Bradyrhizobium diazoefficiens: one gene and its partner. The protein of the gene in region 1 interacts with the protein of each later gene in a pairwise test. Links are inferred from orthologs where the notes say so. Each region holds a gene or a part of one and is shown in the gene's direction. Other genes may lie near its edges. The genes, in order: JJC00_RS20950 and JJC00_RS01365.

Evidence for each region.
Region 2: the proteins of JJC00_RS20950 (region 1) and JJC00_RS01365 interact in binary tests that used the Escherichia coli proteins (3 or more experiments, as listed by UniProt). The link is inferred for Bradyrhizobium diazoefficiens from one-to-one orthologs.

What each region holds. Positions count from the first base shown.
Region 1 is NZ_CP067102.1:4,473,810-4,483,436, reverse strand. Bases 2,134-5,133 are described here. They hold JJC00_RS20950 (two-component system sensor histidine kinase NtrB), read left to right. Parts: upstream 2,134-3,048; coding sequence 3,049-4,218; downstream 4,219-5,133. Other genes in these bases: ntrC (nitrogen regulation protein NR(I)), read left to right, coding at 4,228-5,133; dusB (tRNA dihydrouridine synthase DusB), read left to right, coding at 2,134-3,052. Outside these bases: JJC00_RS20965 (CinA family protein), read right to left, coding at 1-584; JJC00_RS20960 (bifunctional 2-C-methyl-D-erythritol 4-phosphate cytidylyltransferase/2-C-methyl-D-erythritol 2,4-cyclodiphosphate synthase), read right to left, coding at 588-1,769; more of dusB, read left to right, coding at 2,051-2,133; more of ntrC, read left to right, coding at 5,134-5,670; JJC00_RS20940 (hypothetical protein), read right to left, coding at 5,833-5,979; JJC00_RS20935 (VCBS domain-containing protein), read right to left, coding at 6,089-8,239; JJC00_RS20930 (FecR family protein), read left to right, coding at 8,449-9,132; JJC00_RS20925 (tetratricopeptide repeat protein), read left to right, coding at 9,126-9,627.
Region 2 is NZ_CP067102.1:309,477-319,041, reverse strand. Bases 4,172-7,109 are described here. They hold JJC00_RS01365 (P-II family nitrogen regulator), read left to right. Parts: upstream 4,172-5,440; coding sequence 5,441-5,779; downstream 5,780-7,109. Other genes in these bases: JJC00_RS01360 (ammonium transporter), read left to right, coding at 5,818-7,109; JJC00_RS01370 (ATP-dependent Clp protease proteolytic subunit), read left to right, coding at 4,446-5,048; JJC00_RS01375 (SRPBCC family protein), read left to right, coding at 4,172-4,404. In the rest of the region: tesB (acyl-CoA thioesterase II), read left to right, coding at 1-784; JJC00_RS01395 (DUF4339 domain-containing protein), read right to left, coding at 792-1,682; JJC00_RS01390 (P-II family nitrogen regulator), read left to right, coding at 1,918-2,256; JJC00_RS01385 (ammonium transporter), read left to right, coding at 2,393-3,694; JJC00_RS01380 (ArsR/SmtB family transcription factor), read left to right, coding at 3,737-4,051; more of JJC00_RS01375, read left to right, coding at 4,048-4,171; more of JJC00_RS01360, read left to right, coding at 7,110-7,266; JJC00_RS01355 (GFA family protein), read left to right, coding at 7,489-7,893; JJC00_RS01350 (aminotransferase class I/II-fold pyridoxal phosphate-dependent enzyme), read left to right, coding at 8,134-9,348; JJC00_RS01345 (DNA translocase FtsK), read left to right, coding at 9,357-9,565. UniProt on the Escherichia coli protein: Involved in the regulation of nitrogen metabolism. Regulates the activity of its targets by protein-protein interaction in response to the nitrogen status of the cell.

The sequences.
Region 1 (9,627 bases):
CGCTTCGCGACGTGCCGGCGCGGCGTTCGTGTGACGCGCGGGCGCAGGCGGGTTGCGGCGGTGGCGCGGCGCGGCTTGGCCGCGGCCTGGGGGCCGCGGGCGAGATCCATCAGCATGCGCAGGGCCTCGACCACCGAGCGCTGACGCACGGCGGTGCGGCCGATCGCGCCAAATCGCTGCTCGCGATGAACGATGCGGCCATCGCGCGCGGCAACGGCGAAATGCACGAGGCCGACCGGCTTGCCGGGCGTGGCGCCACCGGGGCCGGCAATGCCGGTGATGGCAACCGCGAGATCAACGCCGGCACGCTCCAGTGCGCCGACGGCCATGGCGGTCGCGGTCTCCTTGCTGACCGCGCCGAAATTGGTGAGTGTGCTGGCCTCGACGCCGAGCATCGCGCGCTTGGCGTCGTTGGAATAGGTGACGAAGCCGCGATCGATGACATCAGACGAACCGGGAATATCGGTCAGCGCGCCGGCGACCAGGCCGCCGGTGCAGGACTCGGCGGTCGCGATCGTCAGCTTGCGCATCCGGCACAGATCGAGCAGCGAGCGGGAGAGGGCGCGTGCGTCGCTGCCGCCCATGGCCTAGACGCTCCAGGGCAGGCGGATGGTGGCGCTCGCGGTGGCCGCGATGCCTTCCTCACGGCCGGTGAAGCCGAGCCGCTCGCTGGTCGTCGCCTTCACCGCGACGCGGGAGATGTCAACGCCGGAGATCTCGGCAATGCGCGCGCGCATGGTGTCGCGCAGCGGGCCGATCTTCGGCCGCTCGCAGATCATCGTGACCTCGAGATTGGCGACGCGGCCGCCGCGCGCCGTCACGCGCTCGATGGCGTATTTCAAAAACTGATCGGAGGAGGCGCCCTTCCACTTCGCATCGCTCGGCGGGAAGTGCGAGCCGATGTCGCCGTCGGCCAGCGCGCCGAGGATCGCATCCACCAGCGCATGAAGGCCGACATCGCCGTCGGAGTGGGCGAGAAAACCCTTGGTGTGCGGCACACGCACGCCGCAGAGCATGAGATGGTCGCCTTCGCCGAAGGCGTGGACGTCATAGCCCGTGCCGGTCCTGATGTCGCCGAGCAGGCTGGCCAGACGCGCTTCCTCGCGCGCGAAATCTTCGGGGGTGGTGAGCTTCATGTTGGCAACATCGCCTTCAAACGTCGCAACCGTCAATCCCGCCCATTCGGCGATCGCGGCATCATCGGTGAAATCGCTTCGTCCGTCCTTTGCCGCGCGACGATGCGCTTCGAGGATGACATCGAAACGAAAGGATTGCGGCGTCTGCGCGATTCGCAAACTTGCCCGGTCCGGCGTGTCCTCGACATTGCCGTCCGCGCTCGTGACCTTGATGGTGTCGGTGACGGCGACGACGGGGATCGCCGCACCTGTGCGGCTTGCCGCCGCGATCGCGCGCGAGATCACGCCGGCCGAGACGAAGGGACGCGCGGCATCGTGGATCAGGACGATGTCGGGCTGGTGCCTGGCGAGCGCTTCGAGACCGGCGAGCACCGAGGCCTGACGCGTCGCGCCGCCATTGGTCGGCGCCTCGTGCTTCAAGCCTGCGACCGCTGCCGTGAACATGGCGCCGTCGTCCGGGTTCACCACCGGCTGCACGGCGAACACGTCCGCGTGGGTGCTGAAGGCTTCCATGGCGCGGTAGATCACGGGCACGCCGCCGATCTCACGATATTGCTTCGGCCCGCCCGCGCCCGCGCGCAGGCCACGTCCGGCCGCGACAAGAACGACTGCGGTGCGCTGTGATTTCGCCATAGGACTCAAATATTGAACTGTTAAGGGATGCGTCGGGCGTGGGGTGATTGCCGGCATGCCTCTAGCACGGCAGGCCCGCAAAAAAAGGGGGTTTCCCGGGATTGTGGGATTCAGCATTTTGCTGCACTGCACTTGAAAGATCTGCAGAACTGTCTAAACTGTAGGCATGACGCTTGACTGCACAAGAATTGTGCGCAAGATAGGCCATGGCAGGCGCGATGAGGCCCTGTCCACTGAACGAGACCCCTGTGACCGGCCCGGCAAGTTCAGGCTCTAAGCCGTTGAAAATAGGCGATATTGAAATCGCTACCCCGGTCTTCCTGGCACCGATGTCGGGAGTGACGGACTCACCCGTCCGCCGGCTGGCCGCCGAGCTCGGCGCGGGTCTGGTCGTCTCCGAAATGACGGCCAGCGATGAGCTCGCCAATGGCCACCGGATGTCGCGGTTGCGCTGCGAAGCGACCGGGGTCGGGCCGCACGTGGTCCAGCTCGCCGGCTGCGAGGCGCACTGGATGGCCGAAGGCGCCCGGATCGCCGAGGCCGAGGGCGCCGATATCATCGACATCAACATGGGCTGTCCGGCCCGCCACGTCACCGGGGGCCAGTCGGGCTCCGCCCTGATGCGCGATCTCGATCATGCCGTCAGCCTGATCGAGGTGACGATTGCTGCCGTGAAGGTTCCGGTGACGCTGAAGATGCGGCTCGGCTGGGATGACCGCACCCGCAACGCGCCGGAGCTGGCGCGTCGCGCGGAGGCCGCCGGCGTCAAGCTCGTCACCGTCCATGGCCGCACCCGCTGTCAGTTCTACAAGGGCGAGGCCGATTGGGATGCGATCCGCGCGGTGCGCGAGGCCATCTCCATTCCGCTCGTCGTCAACGGCGACATCACCACTTATGAGAAGGCGCTCGCGGCGCTCGAAGTCTCCGGCGCCGATGCCGTGATGATCGGCCGCGGCGCGCAGGGCCAGCCCTGGCTGCCCGGCGAGATCGGCCGGCGCCTGAATGGCGGGGCGGCAGAAACGACGCCGTCGCTCGCGACGCAGCTTCATTATGTCCGCACGCTCTATGAGGGCGTCTGCGCGCTCTACGGCCTGCGCGTGGGCCTCAAGCATGCGCGAAAACATCTCGGCTGGGCGCTCGATGTCGCGGCCGAAGCGAGCGGCACGCCGGTCGAGACGCTGAAGGCCTGGCGCCAGAAGATCCTGACGTCCGAGGATCCGGGCCTCGTGCACCAGTCCCTGCAGGATGCGTTCGACGATTTCGCATGGAGCGCTGCTGCATGACCTCAGCCGCTGACCATCGCAAGCCGTCCGACAGCGACGCGATCCTGGATGCCTTGCCCAATCCCGTGCTGATGATCGGGCCCGACGGCAAGATCGTCGCCGCCAATATCGCGACAGAAGCCTTCTTCGATATCTCGACGCAGTTCTTGAAGCGGCAGTCGTTGAAAGAGCTGGTGCCGTTTGGCAGTCCCTTGCTGGCGCTGATCGACCAGGTGCGCTCGTCGAATTCGCCGGTCAACGAATACAAGGTCGATCTCGGCACGCCGCGCATGGGCGGCGACCGCCAGGTCGATCTGCATGTCGCGCCGCTCACCGAGCGGCCCGGCCATATCGTGGTGATGCTCCAGGAGCGTTCTATCGCCGACAAGATGGACCGGCAGCTCACCCATCGCAGCGCCGCCCGTTCGGTGATTGCGCTCGCGGCCATGCTGGCGCACGAGATCAAGAACCCGCTCTCCGGCATCCGCGGCGCGGCGCAGTTGCTCGAGCAGCAGGCCTCCTCCGAAGACCGCATGCTGACCCGCCTGATCTGCGACGAAGCCGACCGCATCGTGACGCTGGTCGACCGCATGGAGGTGTTCGGCGACGAACGACCCGTGGTGCGCGGCCCCGTCAACATCCATTCGGTGCTCGACCACGTGAAGCGGCTGGCGCAGTCGGGCTTTGCCCGCAACATCCGTTTCATCGAGGATTACGATCCGTCGCTGCCGCCGGTGCTGGCGAACCAGGACCAGCTGATCCAGGTGTTCCTCAATCTGGTGAAGAATGCCGCCGAAGCACTGATCGACGTTCCCGACGCCGAGATCCAGCTCACCACCGCGTTCCGCCCCGGCGTGCGCCTGTCAGTCCCCGGTCAAAAATCCCGGGTATCCCTGCCGCTTGAATTCTGCGTGAGGGACAATGGACCAGGCGTGCCGGACGATCTTCTGCCCAATCTGTTCGATCCCTTCGTGACCACCAAGCAGACCGGCTCTGGCCTCGGTCTCGCGCTGGTCGCCAAGATCATCGGCGATCACGGGGGCATCATCGAATGCGAGTCTCAGCCGCGAAAGACCACCTTCCGCGTGCTGATGCCGATGTATTCCACATCGGTCAAACACGCTGATCACAGCAGTCGCGACGGCTCTGCCGGGAAGTCGTCGTCTGCATCACAGGGGGCAAAATGAGGATTAACAATGCCCGCAGGTAGCATTCTCGTAGCTGATGACGACACCGCCATCCGCACGGTTCTCAACCAGGCACTTTCCCGGGCCGGGTATGAAGTCAGGCTGACCGGCAATGCCGCGACGCTGTGGCGCTGGGTCAGCCAGGGGGAGGGCGATCTCGTCATCACCGACGTGGTGATGCCGGACGAAAACGCCTTCGATCTGCTGCCGCGGATCAAGAAGATGCGGCCGAATTTGCCCGTCATCGTCATGAGCGCGCAAAACACCTTCATGACGGCGATCCGCGCCTCGGAGCGCGGCGCCTATGAATACCTGCCCAAGCCCTTCGACCTGAAGGAGCTGATCGCCATCGTCGGCCGTGCGCTCGCCGAGCCGAAGGAGCGGGTCGCGACGCCGGACGACGACGCCGAGATGGAGGCGATCCCGCTGGTCGGGCGTTCGCCGGCGATGCAGGAAATCTACCGCGTGCTCGCACGCCTGATGCAGACCGACCTCACCGTGATGATCACGGGCGAGTCCGGGACCGGCAAGGAGCTGGTGGCGCGCGCGCTGCATGATTACGGCAAGCGCCGCAACGGCCCGTTCGTCGCGGTCAACATGGCGGCGATCCCGCGCGACCTCATTGAATCCGAGCTGTTCGGCCATGAGCGCGGCGCCTTCACCGGAGCCAACACGCGTGCCTCCGGCCGGTTCGAGCAGGCCGAGGGCGGCACGCTGTTCCTCGACGAAATCGGCGACATGCCGATGGAGGCGCAGACCCGCCTGCTGCGCGTGCTGCAGCAGGGCGAATACACCACGGTCGGCGGCCGCACCCCGATCAAGACCGATGTGCGGATCGTCGCAGCCTCCAACAAGGATCTGCGCGTGCTGATCCAGCAGGGTCTGTTCCGCGAGGATCTGTTCTTCCGCCTCAATGTCGTGCCGCTGCGCTTGCCACCGCTGCGCGAGCGTATCGAGGACCTGCCGGACCTCGTGCGCCACTTCTTCACACTCGCCGAGAAGGACGGTCTGCCGCCGAAGAAGCTCGACACGCTGGCGCTGGAGCGGATGAAGCAGCACCGCTGGCCCGGCAACGTGCGCGAGCTTGAAAACCTCGCCCGTCGCCTTGCGGCGCTCTATCCGCAGGACGTGATCACGGGCTCCGTCATCGACGGCGAACTCGCGCCGCCCTCGGTCAGCCCGGGCGCGGCGGTCCAGCAGGGCGTCGACAATCTCGGCGGCGCGGTGGAGGCCTATCTCTCATCGCACTTCCAGGGCTTCCCGAACGGCGTGCCGCCGCCGGGCCTTTATCACCGCATCCTCAAGGAGATCGAGGTGCCGCTGCTCACGGCCGCGCTCGCCGCCACCCGCGGCAACCAGATCCGTGCCGCCGATCTCCTTGGTCTCAACCGCAACACGCTGCGGAAGAAGATCCGGGATCTCGATATCCAGGTGTATCGGAGCGGGGGCTAATTTCGGAGCGGTGGCTCAGCTCCCCCTACCAAAGGTGAGCTGAGCCTGTCCGGATCGCGCTGGCCTGTGTGGCTGACGCGGTGAGCAGAAGTCCGAGCCGGGCTCAAATGTTCCGCGGGAACGTTCGAATTCGTCATTCGGCCGCAGCGCGCAGTGTCGCACCTATCTGATCAGCCGGACCACGACCGGCTGGATATTGGCCATTTCCGCCGTCTGGTCCTGCCTGCTCGGGCCATTGACCAGGAGGTCAGAGGCCACGATCAGCAGCAGCACGGCCGACACTATGATCGCGAGAAAGAATCTATCCATGCCGGGTCAAGCCGGAACGACATGATTCTGTTCCGGGACATTCGCAAACGATCCGCCATTACCTGTGAATGCGCGGCAAACACAAAGTCCGCCGGCCGGAAACCGGCGCTCAGACGATCAGATCGTGCTGCGGCGGATGGAACCCGACGGCGGCCGCCTCGTGTGGGCCCGCGTCGTGCCCGACCGAGTGTAGGTCGTCCGGCGGAATTGCCGTCGGATGAGCGGCGTCGGCGAAAGCCGCCTGGACGACCTCGGCGGACGATGCCGGCGTCGGGGCCGCAGGGGCGGAGCCGAAGCTTTCCTTGAACCGGAACGAATCGGCCTCCGCCGCGCCCTGGATGGTCACGCTCACCGTCTGGGGCGTTCCGTCGATCGTGGTCACGATGAAGCAGTCGGTCAGCGTATCGCAGGACCGCAGGGCCTCCACCGCCGGGTTGCCCGGATCGAGCGTGTAGGTCCAGGTGCCGTCGGCCGTCATGGTGAAGCTGCCGTAGCCGTGCTCGCTGGCCTGAGGGCACGTCGTCGCCGTGAAGGTATCGTCCGGATTGTCCACGTCCTTGTCGCTCAAGGTGCCGCTGGCGCTGGGCGGCGGCAGGCAGGAGTTGCTCGGTTCGGTCACGCATCCGTGGGTATCCCCGCAGATCGTCGCCGCGTCGTTGCTGCCCTCGATCGTGATGCTCACCGATTGCGCGGTCCCGTCCGCCGTCGTCACCGTGAAGCTGTCGGTGAGGTTCTGACCGACGTTGAGCGCCTGGACCGCGCAATTGCCGTTGTCGAGCGCGAAGGTCCAGTGCCCGTCGGACGTCATGGTGAAGGTGCCGTAGCCGTGGTCGCTGGTCTCGGGACAGGCGACCGCGTCGAAGTCGTTCGAAGGTCCGTCGACGTCGACGGCGGTCAGCACGCCGCTGGCGGTCGGGACGCCGTGGTCGGCGTTGTGGACCCCGCCAGCCTCGACCACGCGTCCATGCGTGTCGCCGGAGACGACGGATGGATCGCCCGCGCCCTGGATGGTCACGGTGATCGTCTGCGGCGTGCCGCCGATCGTGGTCACGGTGAAAGTGTCCGTCGTCGTGTCGCAGGCCTTCAGCGCGAGCACGGCCGGATTGGCGTCGTCGAGCGTGTAGGTCCAGTGCCCGTCGGTCGTCATGGTGAAGGTACCGTAGCCGTGGTCGCTGGCGTGGGGCGTGCTCACCACGGTGAACGTGTTGGCGGGATCGTCGACGTCGGCGTCGGTCAGCGTGCCGCTCGCGGTCGGCGCGGCATGGACGTCGTGACCGGCCGCGAAGGCCGTGGCGGCCATTGCGGTGGCGGCGACCGATCCGGCGGTGGCGCCGGAGATCACGGACGCGTCGTCCGTCCCGTTGATGTCGATGGTGAAGCTCTGGCTCGCTGAGGCGAAGCCGTCGGAGGCGGTGATCGTGAAGTTGTCGGCGCTGGGAGCCTTCAGCGCGTTGATGGCGTCGTTGTTGGGCACGTAGGTGTAGGCGCCGGTATGGCTGTTCACGTAGAGGATTCCGAACGAGCCCGGCTTCTCCACGTCGAAGCTCGCGCCCGCCACCGTGAAGGGACCGACGATCCCGCCGGCGATGCCGAAGGTCGGCGCGCCGCCGGAGCCGAAGCTCGAGGCCGAGAAGCTGCCGCTGGATGCGGAGAATTCGTCGAACCTGATCGTGTCGATCTCGACCGGAGCCGATCCGAGGTTCAGGGTCGGTGCCGAATGGATCGGCGCGTCCGGGACCAAGCTCGCCGGCACTACCAGTCCCTCAAGGGCATGCGGCGCCGTCGGCCCGTTCGGAGCCTCGAAATTAATCGGCTGCGGCGACGGATCGGCGGTTTCGCCGGGCGGCGTGCTGGAGCCGGCCGGCCCGTGCTCCCGCGAATAGTTCGCGAGCACGTCCTGTTGCTGGGCTTGCAAGTCGTCCATCTGCGACGCGTTGTTGGCGAGCTGGGCGAAGCTGACCGAGGACCCGGTCTTGCTCAGGACGACGGTCTGTCCGGGATCGTCGACGATGATGTGGCGCGGCACGGCCTCCTTGGTGACGAGCTCGAAGGAGCCGTGCGCGAAATCCTTGTAGGTGATGCTGTCGTGGTCGAACAGCGCGACGTCCGGATCGGCGCCCCACGCCTCCTTCAGCGCGGACAGGATCAGCGCCACGAACGAAATCCCGCCGGTCAGCGACGCGACGCCGAGCCGGCTGCCGGGCGGCGTGCGTCGTAGACCGTCGAAGACCCGTGCCGGCGACATCGCCACGTCTCGCATGTTGTCGTTTCGGATCGCGCCGATGCCGCCGCATCTGCCCGCATTGCACGCTCGGAAATACGCCATTTCGGCGGACGCCGCGCAGCATGAACGCGGGCCCGACTGACTATTAAGTGGTAGCCCGAAGCCCGATCTGGCCCGTCTCGCGTGGCTCTGCCATCATTCGCGGGGCGCGATGATGGGGCTCTTCTCGCGAAGGGAGAAGCAGCATGGACGGGCGACGGACGATGGTGGGCCTCGCGGCCCTGCGGCTCGGCTTCCTGTGTCTCGGCTTCCTGTGTCTCGGCTTCCTGTGTCTCGGTTTGACCGCATCCCGGACGGCGTCGGCGCAGAACGCGCCGCCCTCCGACGTCAAACCGATCGGCAAGATCGTGATGATCGTCGGCAAGGTGGCGGTCGAGCACGCCGGCACGGCCGTCTTCCAGACCGCCCTTTCCAACGACAAGGCCGCCGTCAAGGTCGGCGACCCGGTCTACCAGGGCGACGTGGTCAAGACCGGCGCCGACGGCAAGCTCGGCATCAATTTCGCCGACGGCTCTTCGTTCAACCTGTCCAGCAACGCCAGCATGGAGATGAACGAATTCGTCTACGACCCGGGCGCCAAATCCAACGCGAGCCTGTTCAACCTGACCAGGGGGACGGCCACCTTCGTGGCCGGAGCCGTCGCCAAGAGCGGCGACATGAAGGTCGACACTCCGGTGGCGACCATGGGCATCCGGGGCACCACGCCCCACATCGAGGTCTCCGACGACGGCACCGTCAGGTTCTCCACCCTGATCGAGGAGGGCAAGGACAAGGTGCTGGACAAGAGCGGCGTTCCGAAGCGCAGGGCGGCCGCTCCGGCGCGGGAGCGGAGGGCCGAGCGTACGCCCGGCATCTGCCGCGGATGCTGAACGCGCGCCTCGCGGCGGCGTCGATCGTGATCCTGCTGCTCGCGCCGGCCGCCGCACAGAAGCTGAAGGAAGGCCAGTTCCGGAACGTCGAGCTGTGCAACGGCGCCGCTGCGCCCGACACGCGGATCGAGGCCTGCTCGGCCTTCATCGAGGCGAACCAGGGCGGCCCGTCTTCGCTCGCCATCGCCTACAACAACCGCGGCGTCGCCTACTCCGAGAAGGCCGACTACGACCACGCCGTGGCCGACTTTGAAAGCGCCATCGCGGTCGATCCGGCCTTCGTCAAGCCCGTCAACAACCTCGGCGCGGCCAGACTGAGAAAGGGCGACTACGACGCCGCGATCGAGGATTTCGACCGGGCCGTCGCCCTCGCTCCGACCTATGCGCGGGCCTTCGCCAACCGCGCCGAGGCCCGGCTGAAGAAGGGCGATCCGACGCGCGCGGAGCGCGACTACGGCGAAGCGGTGCGTCTCGACCCCGACCTGGAAGTGGCTT
Region 2 (9,565 bases), 4.2 Mb from region 1 along the record:
GAAGACGAGCTGGCAGCGGGTATTCGGCGGGCAGGTGATCGGACAGGCCATGGTGGCGGCCTGCCGCACCGTCGAGGGCCGGCTGCCGCATTCACTGCATTGCTATTTCATCCTGCCTGGCGATCCGCAGATCCCGATCATCTACCAGGTCGAGCGCCTGCGCGACGGCAAGAGCTATTCGACCCGCCGCGTCACCGCGATCCAGCACGGCAATGCGATCTTCTCCATCATGGTGTCGTTCCATGCCGAGGAAGAGAGCGCATTCGATCACCAGGAGAAAATGCCTGAGGTGCCGCCGCCGGAAAAGCTCACGGGGGAGGAGGTGGCCAAGCAGCCGATGTTCCGCGAGATGCCGGACTTCATCCGCCGCTACTACGAGTCGGATCGCCCGATCGAGCTACGCCCGGTCGAGCTCGGCCGTTACTTCGGCCAGAAGATCGAGGACGGCCGCATCCATGTCTGGATCAAGACGGCGGCAACGCTGCCGGACGATCCGGCGCTGCACATGTGCGCGCTCGCCTATGCCTCGGACTTCTCGCTGCTCGATGCGATCATGGCGCGCTATGGCCGCACGCTGTTCGACAAGCGCATGATGCCGGCGAGCCTCGACCACGCGATGTGGTTTCACCGCCCGTTCCGCGCCGACGAATGGCTGCTCTACGCGCAGGATTCACCGAGCGCGCAAGGCGGCCGCGGCCTGACCCGCGGCTCGATCTTCAAGCCCGACGGCACCCTGGTCGCCTCCGTCGCGCAGGAAGGCTCCGTGCGCGAGCGGAGGAGCTGATCGTCCCTTACATCGAGCCGCGCGGCGCGAGCTCGGTCTGCGACGCGAACCAGTTCATGATCCAGCGATAAACCCACGGGATCGGGATGATGAAGCTGCACAGGATCGCAGCCACGATTCCGCGCCAGAGAATCCCGAGCCCGCTACCCCGGAAGATGATCTCTCGCCGCGTGCCCTGGATGTTGCGATAGGTCCAGCGCAGCTGGGCTGCGGCGACCCAGGCCCATCCGATGATGGTGATGATGGAGATCGCAAACAGCAGGTTCCAGCCGATATAGCCCAGCACCGAGCCGGTGAAGTTGAGGCCGAGCGGCTCTCCGTTGGAGGCGATGTTCGCGACCATCCATTTCAGCAGCATCCAGTAGAGAACGATTTGAACAATGTAGAGCGCGGTGCTCAAAACCTGGATGCCGGTGTAGCCGACGACAATCGCCAGAACGATGAACCCGAAGAACCAGGGCACGATCGCCATGGCGTTGCCGGTGAAGGAGAGGTTCGGCCGCCCCGGAACCTTCACGCAGGACACGATCCATTGCGTGTACCAGACGAACAGCCACGGAATCGGGATGATGAAGCACGAGCCGATCAGCATCACCAGCGTTCGCCAGGTGAAGTCGAGGATACCGAAATCGACCGACAGTGATCCGCCGGCCGCGCTACCGGCACCGGTGTAGCCACCGCTGCCCCTCATCGGCGGCCCACCGGCCGGAATGATCGGCGACGCGCCGCCGCCTGTCATCAGACCGGGAATTTCGGTGGCCTTCTGCCAGCCCGCCATGCCCTCGGACCACACCAGCGTATCGCCGCGTACAACACCCTGGGCGATCAGGTCGCGGAATTGTCCCTCCGGATAGGGCCCCTGCTGCTTGCCCTCGGATGCGTAGAACCAACTCGCCATGACGCGTCCCCCAAAATACTTATGTACCGCTCGACAGGTGCGGGTTCACCGCATCCATGCCAAAAATGCATTGTGAGGGATGAACACTTGCCCTGTACAGAGGCGGCCGTTCACATGGCCAAACGTTTTTCCGCTTCAATCTGCAAGTTTTTTGTGCCATTTGCCCGGAAAGATGCCAGATTGACGCAGCGCCGGGGACATGCGGCGCGGCGCATCCCGGGAAATAGGCCTGACCATGAAACTCGTCGTCGCGATCATCAAACCTTTCAAGCTCGATGAGGTCCGCCAGGCCCTGACGGCGATCGGCGTCCACGGCATGACCGTGACCGAGGTGAAGGGCTACGGCCGCCAGAAGGGTCACACCGAGATCTATCGCGGCGCGGAATATGTCGTGAACTTCCTGCCGAAGCTGCGGATCGAGATCGCGGTCGCCTCCGACGTCGCCGACAAGGCGGTCGCCGTGATCACCGCGACCGCCCGCACCGGGCAGATCGGCGACGGCAAGATCTTCGTCACGCCGATTGACCACGCGCTGCGGATCCGCACCGGCGAGACCGACAGCGACGCGCTCTAAACTTCTTGTCTTGACGCGTTTTCTTCACGCGAACCGGTATCCACTTCGCTCGAAAACGCTCTGATACAGCCTTCTTCGATCGCACCGGGCAACGACGCCGTAGCGTGCGACGCCAATTGATGCTGGGGGAAATGACATGGCGGGATTGTTGCGCCGCGCAGCTGCTATGGCTGCGCCGATCGGATTTGCGTTGGTCATGGCCGCGCCGGCGCGCGCCGCGACGGGCGAGATCAACACCGCCGACACCGCCTGGATGATCGTCGCCACCGCGCTGGTGCTGATGATGACGATCCCCGGGCTTGCGCTGTTCTATTCCGGCATGGTGCGCAAGAAGAACGTGCTCGCGACCATGGCGCAGAGCCTTGCCGCGGTGACGATCATCTCCATTCTCTGGGTCGCGTTCGGCTATTCGCTCTGCTTCGTCGGCGACGGCCCGTGGATCGGTTCGCTCGACCGCTGGTTCCTCGCCGGCATGACCATGGACAGCGTGAACCCGGCCGCGAAGACGATCCCGGAAGCGCTGTTCATGCTGTACCAGATGACGTTTGCGATCATCACGGTGGCGCTGGTCGCGGGGTCGGTCGCCGACCGGATGCGGTTCTCCGCTTATCTCCTGTTCTCGGTGGCCTGGTTCATCTTCGTCTACATTCCGCTGGCGCATTGGGTGTGGGGCGGCGGCTTCCTCAACAGCATGGGCGTGCTGGATTTCGCCGGCGGTCTCGTCGTGCATCTGTCGGCCGGCACTGGCGGCCTCGTCGCCGCCAAGGTGATGGGGCGCCGTCACGGCTACGGCATTGAAAATCTGTCGCCGTTCGATCTGTCGCTTGCGGTGATGGGCACCGGCCTGTTGTGGGTCGGCTGGTTCGGCTTCAACGGCGGCTCGGCGGGCGCGGCCAATTCGCGCGCAGTGATGGCGATCATCGCAACGCATCTTGCGGCCTGCTCCGGCGCGCTGACCTGGGGCGCGATCGAATGGTCGACGCGGCGCAAGCCCTCCGTTCTCGGCATGATCTCAGGCGCGGTCGCAGGCCTCGGCACCATCACGCCGGCTTCCGGCTTCGTCGCACCGTGGCACGGCATCGTCATCGGCATCGCCGCGGGCGCAATTTGCTACTGGGCCTGCACCTGGCTGAAGCACCGCTTCAATTACGACGATTCGCTCGACGTGTTCGGCGTCCACGGCATCGGCGGACTGACCGGCACGCTGCTCGCGGGCGTGTTCGCGACCAGCGCGATCGGCGGCACGGCCGGCCTGCTCGAGGGCCATCCGCAGCAATTGCTGATCCAGCTTTACGGCGTCGCCGTCACCTTCGTCTGGTCGGCGGGCGTGAGCTTTGTCCTGCTCAAGCTGGTCGGCCTGTTCGTGCCCTTGCGGGTCTCGCGCGAGCACGAGCTCGAGGGGCTCGATATCTCGCAGCACGGTGAAGCGCTTCAGTAATCGGGGCTTGCGCAATACATAAGTACGTGCTTATGTGTTGGCATGATCGAAGCCGACATCTTCAAGGCGCTGGCCGACCCGACGCGCCGAAAAGTCTTTGAGAAGCTCGCTGGCGGAAGCCTGAATGCCAGCGCCTTGCGCGACGGCTTGGAGATCAGCCAGCCGGCGATGTCGCAGCATCTTTCGGTGCTGCGCGCGGCAGGCCTCGTGCGCGAACAGCGTCAGGGCCGCTTTGTGAATTACGAGGTCGACCCGGACGGAATTGTCGCCATCGGGTCATGGCTCGCGCGCTATCGCGCCTACTGGCCGAAGCGCATGGAGGCACTCGCCGATCTTTTGAAGGATATGGATCAATGAGCGACGCAGCGAAGCCTGATCCCGCCGATGCAGAACTGGTGCTCGAATATGAATTCGATGCGCCGCCGGCAAAGGTCTGGCGCGCCGTGACCATCCCCGCGTTGCGCGAGCGCTGGCTGCCGGATTGCGACCTTGCGGGCGCCGAGCCGGAATCAACGATCGCTGGTGAAGAGGTGCGCTACCGGCTTCGCGATTCAGAGCCGCCGTTTCGCGAGAGCCATGTCATCTTCCGGATCGAGCCGAACGAGGACGGCGGCACCCGCTTTCGCATCATCCAGCAAGCCTGCGACGACCTCGCGAAACTGCCGCAGCCGGCCAACAGCAATTGCTGCCTGATGCGCGCGGCGGCCTAACACCAACAAGACTTCATCACCAGCAGACATGGAGGTCGCCGATGCGCGACATGCTTCAGCTCGTCCCTATGGTTGTCGAACAATCCGCCCGCGGCGAACGATCCTTCGACATCTATTCGCGGCTCCTGCGCGAGCGCATCATCTTCCTCAACGGCGAGGTCAATGATGCGATGTCTGGACTGGTGTGCGCACAATTGCTGTTCCTGGAGGCTGAGAATCCGAACAGGCCGATCAATCTCTACATCAACTCCTATGGCGGCGTGGTCACCAGTGGGCTCGCCATGTACGACACCATGCAGTTCATCAAGGCGCCGGTTCACACGCTGTGCATGGGCACCGCGCGCTCGATGGGCTCGTTCCTGCTGATGGCCGGTGAGCCCGGTCACCGCGCCGCGCTGCCCAATGCCAGCCTTCACGTGCATCAGCCGCTCGGCGGCTTCCAGGGCCAGGCCTCCGACATCCTGATCCACGCCAACGAAATGCAGGAGACCAAGCGGCGCATCACCCGGCTCTACGCCCAGCATTGCGGGCGCACCGAGGCGGAGGTGGAACGGACCCTCGACCGCGACCACTTCATGACTGCGCAGCAAGGGGTCGAATGGGGGTTGATCGATCGCGTCTTTGCGGTGCGCGAGGCCGCCTGATGGTTGAGGTCGGTTGCGCGTATCCCGTGAGCACGCCGCGAGCCACTTCGATATTTCGCAGCGCGGCTAGGCCATTCAGCTAGCATCCTCTGTAACGAAATACCTCCCTGCTGCCCGGCGCGTGAGCAGTAAATGTGTCGGCAGCCTGTCATGCCTGCTTTTTGGTCAGGCCTGACCACGGATTGAGCGCGACGTAATAGCGCACTGCACCGCAATACCCGTCAAACGCGAAAACCTCCGTTTTCATAGTCCGTTAGGCAAGCCGCCCGATCTGGCACGGCATTTGATTCTAAGGGTCCCGGCTGTGCCCGCGTAGTGAACTTCTCCCTCGTGGCGAACCAGTCGAGAAACGCCCGGCCACGTCCGGACCGGGCCAAGCGGGGATAGGACCCATGAAAATTGTTATGGCGATTATCAAGCCATTCAAGCTGGAAGAAGTCCGTGACGCCCTGACCGCCATTGGCGTTCACGGTCTCACGGTGACGGAAGTCAAGGGATATGGCCGTCAGAAAGGCCATACGGAAATCTACCGCGGCGCCGAATATGCCGTGAGCTTCCTGCCCAAGATCAAGATCGAAGTCGCCGTCGCCTCCGAGCAGGTCGATAAGACCATCGAAGCCATCACGTCCGCCGCCAAAACCGGACAGATCGGCGACGGCAAGATCTTCGTCATCAACCTCGACCATGCGGTTCGCATCCGCACCGGTGAGGCCGACGCCGCGGCCCTTTGATTTCGCGCTCAACCAAAATCCAATCAGGAGTAAATGAAATGACGTTTAAGCGTCCCTATGGCGCGGGATTGGCGGCTCTCGCAGTCGGCCTGTTCGCTGCGACCGCAGCCTATGCCGAGCCAACGGTCAACAAGGGAGACAACGCCTGGATGCTGACATCGACAGTGCTCGTGCTGTTGATGACGATCCCGGGTCTTGCGCTGTTCTACGGCGGCCTCGTCCGCTCCAAGAACATGCTCTCGGTCCTGATGCAGGTCTTCTACACCGTCTGCGTCGTCACCGTGATCTGGGCCGTGTACGGCTACAGCCTCGCCTTCACCGGCGGCTCCGACTTCATCGGCGGCTTCTCCAAGGCCTTCATGATGGGCGTCACCACCGACTCGAAGGCCGCGACCTTCTCGGTCGACGCCAACATCTCGGAGCTCGTCTATGTCTGCTTCCAGATGACCTTCGCGGCGATCACGCCCGCCCTTATCGTTGGCGCCTTCGCCGAGCGCATGAAGTTCTCGGCGATCGCCCTGTTCATCCCGCTCTGGGTGACGCTGATCTACTTCCCGATCGCGCACATGGTCTGGTACTGGCCCGGCCCGGACGCGATCCAGGATGCGGCCAAGGCTCTGGCTGCTGCGGCTGATGGAGCGGCGAAGACTGCGGCTCAGGCCAAGCTCGACGAGATCAACGCCGACGCCGGCTGGATCTTCAAGAAGGGCGCGATTGACTTCGCTGGCGGCACCGTGGTGCACATCAACGCCGGCATCGCAGGTCTCGTCGGCGCTCTCTTGATCGGCAAGCGCACCGGCTACGGCAAGGACCTGATGGCTCCGCACTCGCTGACCATGTCGATGATCGGCGCCTCGCTGCTCTGGGTCGGCTGGTTCGGCTTCAACGCCGGCTCCAACCTGGAGGCCAACGGCGGCGCAGCCCTCGCCATGACCAACTCCTTCGTCGCCACCGCAGCCGCCGCGCTGTCGTGGATGTTCGCGGAGTGGATCGTGAAGGGTCATCCGTCGGTGCTCGGCGTCATCTCCGGCGCTGTCGCGGGCCTCGTGGCCGTCACGCCTGCCGCCGGCTTCTCCGGCGTGATGGGTGCGATCGTCCTCGGCCTCGTGGTCGGCGTGGTCTGCCTGTTCTTCTGCACCGTCGTGAAGAACGCGCTCGGCTACGATGACTCGCTCGACGTGTTCGGCGTGCACTGCATCGGCGGCATCGTTGGCGCCCTCGGCACCGGCATCCTGGTCAATCCGGCTCTCGGTGGTGCGGGCATCATCGACTACACCGCGATCCCGCCCAAGGTTGCCGATTACGACTTCGCCGCGCAGATGATCTCTCAGGTCGAAGCCGTCTGCACCACGCTGGTGTGGTCGGGCGTCGGTTCGGCGATCCTCTACAAGGTCGTCGATGTGATCGTTGGCCTCCGCGCCAATGTCGAGAGCGAGCGTGAAGGTCTCGACATCACCGACCACACCGAGCGCGCCTACAACATGTAACCTCTCCTCCCGGGCGCGATCTCTCCTCGGGGATCACGTCCACAACTACGGTTTGGGCACATACCCGGCAATGCCCCGACCGTTGAGGGGCTCCAGCGCAAGTTGGAGCCCCTTTCTTTTTGGCGGGATTTCTTTTGGCTGTGCAAAGAAGAAAAGGATTGCCATTCCAGATTGCCGGCGCAGAAATAACGACCACAACGAATAACAAAACGGGAGGTCGTCATGCGTTTGGAAGGCGGATGCTATTGCGGCGAAGTGCGCTATGTGGCCGAGGGCGATCCGATAATGCAGGCCCAATGTCACTGCCGCGAGTGCCAGTACATCTCGGGCGGCGCGCCCAACACCTTCATCGCGATGCCGGCGGCGGGCTTCACCTACATCACCGGGCAACCCAAGCAGTTCACCCGCAAGGACCTCGCCCGCGCCGTCACGCGGGAGTTCTGCGCCGAATGCGGCACCCATCTGGTGACCAAGGTTCCGGGACTGCCGGCTGCCGTCCTGAAGGTCGGCACGCTGGACGAACCGGCCCAGTTCCATCCGCAGATGGCGATCTTTACCTGCGACAAGCAGGAGTTCCACGCGATTCCCGAGGGTATCGCGACGTTCGAGAAGCTACCGGCGCACTGAACGGCACCGGCCATCAGCGGATCAGCACGCGGCAGCGATCGCGTCATCGACGCGATCGCGCCGCAACGACGCAAATAAGCCATGCATCCCATTGTTATCCGGCCTCATTATTCCTGCTCTGGACGGGTCGGCCTGCCGATGGTTAATCGCGTCTTAACCTCGCCCTATCTATGGTGAACTGAACCGCTTTCCCGCCGGCGTATCCATGCGCCGGCCGTTCCAAGAGTGCTGGCGCCCAGAATGGCTATGACCGCTTCATCCCGTGCGCCGCTAGCCGGTGGAAGCTCCGACAACGAACGCTCGCCCTTCGTCCGGCTGAACGAGCTGTTGGCGCCGCATCAAACCGGCAAGCCTTTGATTTCGCTCGCGGTCGGCGAGCCGCAGCATCCGGTGCCGGACTTCGTCGGTCCGGTGCTCGCCAAGCACATCGCTGATTTCGGCCGCTACCCGATGAACCAGGGCACCGAGCCATTCCGCCAGGCAGCGAGCGCCTGGTTGTCGTCGCGCTTCAAGCTGCCGCGATCGCTCGACCCCAAGACCGAGATTCTCGTCCTCAATGGCAGCCGGGAGGGGCTATTCCTCGCCGCGATCGCAGCAGCGCGCTATGTCGGCCCGCGTTCCGGCAAGCCCGCCATCCTGATGCCGAACCCGTTCTATCCGGTCTATGGCGCCGGGGCCGGCGCTGCAGCCTGCGAGCCGGTCTATCTGCCGACCACCGTCGAAAACGGCTTCCTGCCCGATCTCGACGCCATCGACGAAGCGACGCTGGCACGTACGGTGGCGTTCTATCTGGCGTCACCCGCCAATCCGCAGGGCTCGGTCGCCTCGCGCGATTATTTCACGCGCCTGAAGAGCCTCGCCGATCGCTACAACTTCGTGATCCTGAGCGACGAGTGCTACTCCGAGATCTACACCCGCGAAGCGCCGGGCAGCGCGCTCGAATGTGCAGGCCCCGATTTCACCCGCGTGGTTGCGTTCCAGTCGCTGTCGAAGCGCTCCAACCTGCCGGGCCTGCGCGTCGGCTTCGCCGCCGGCGATAAGAAGCTCATCGGCATGTTCCTGGAGCTGCGCAACATCGCAGCGCCGCAGGTGCCGGTGCCGCTCCAGCATGTCGCGACCGTTGCCTATGGCGACGAGGCGCACGTCGAGGAGAACCGCAGGCTTTACCGGATCAAGTTCGATCTCGCCGATCAGATCATCGGCAATCGTTACGGCTATCGCCGGCCCGACGCCGGCTTCTGCGTCTGGCTCAATACGTCCGAGATCGGCGACGATGTCTCCGTGACCCTCAAGCTTTTCAAGGAAGCCGGCGTGCGCGTGGTGCCCGGTTCCTATCTGGCGCGGCGTCAGCCCGACGGCTTCAATCCCGGTGCCGGCTATATTCGCCTGGCGCTGGTACAGGATAGTGAGACCACGGCGCAGGCGCTGCACCGGCTGGTCGAAACTCTGGGTTAGGCGGGCCCATGAGCATGTCGGCAATCGAACGTGTGATTCCTCTGGTCGGCCATCTGCCGCCCTCGATCCGCGAGGCGCTGAGCCGCCGCGTGCGCGAGCTCACCGGTCTCGGCCTGATTACGCTGTCCGGCGTCGCGTCCGCCGCGCTGATGACCTGGTCGGTGCAGGACCCGAGCCTCAGCCACGCGACATCGCGTCCGATCCGCAACATTCTCGG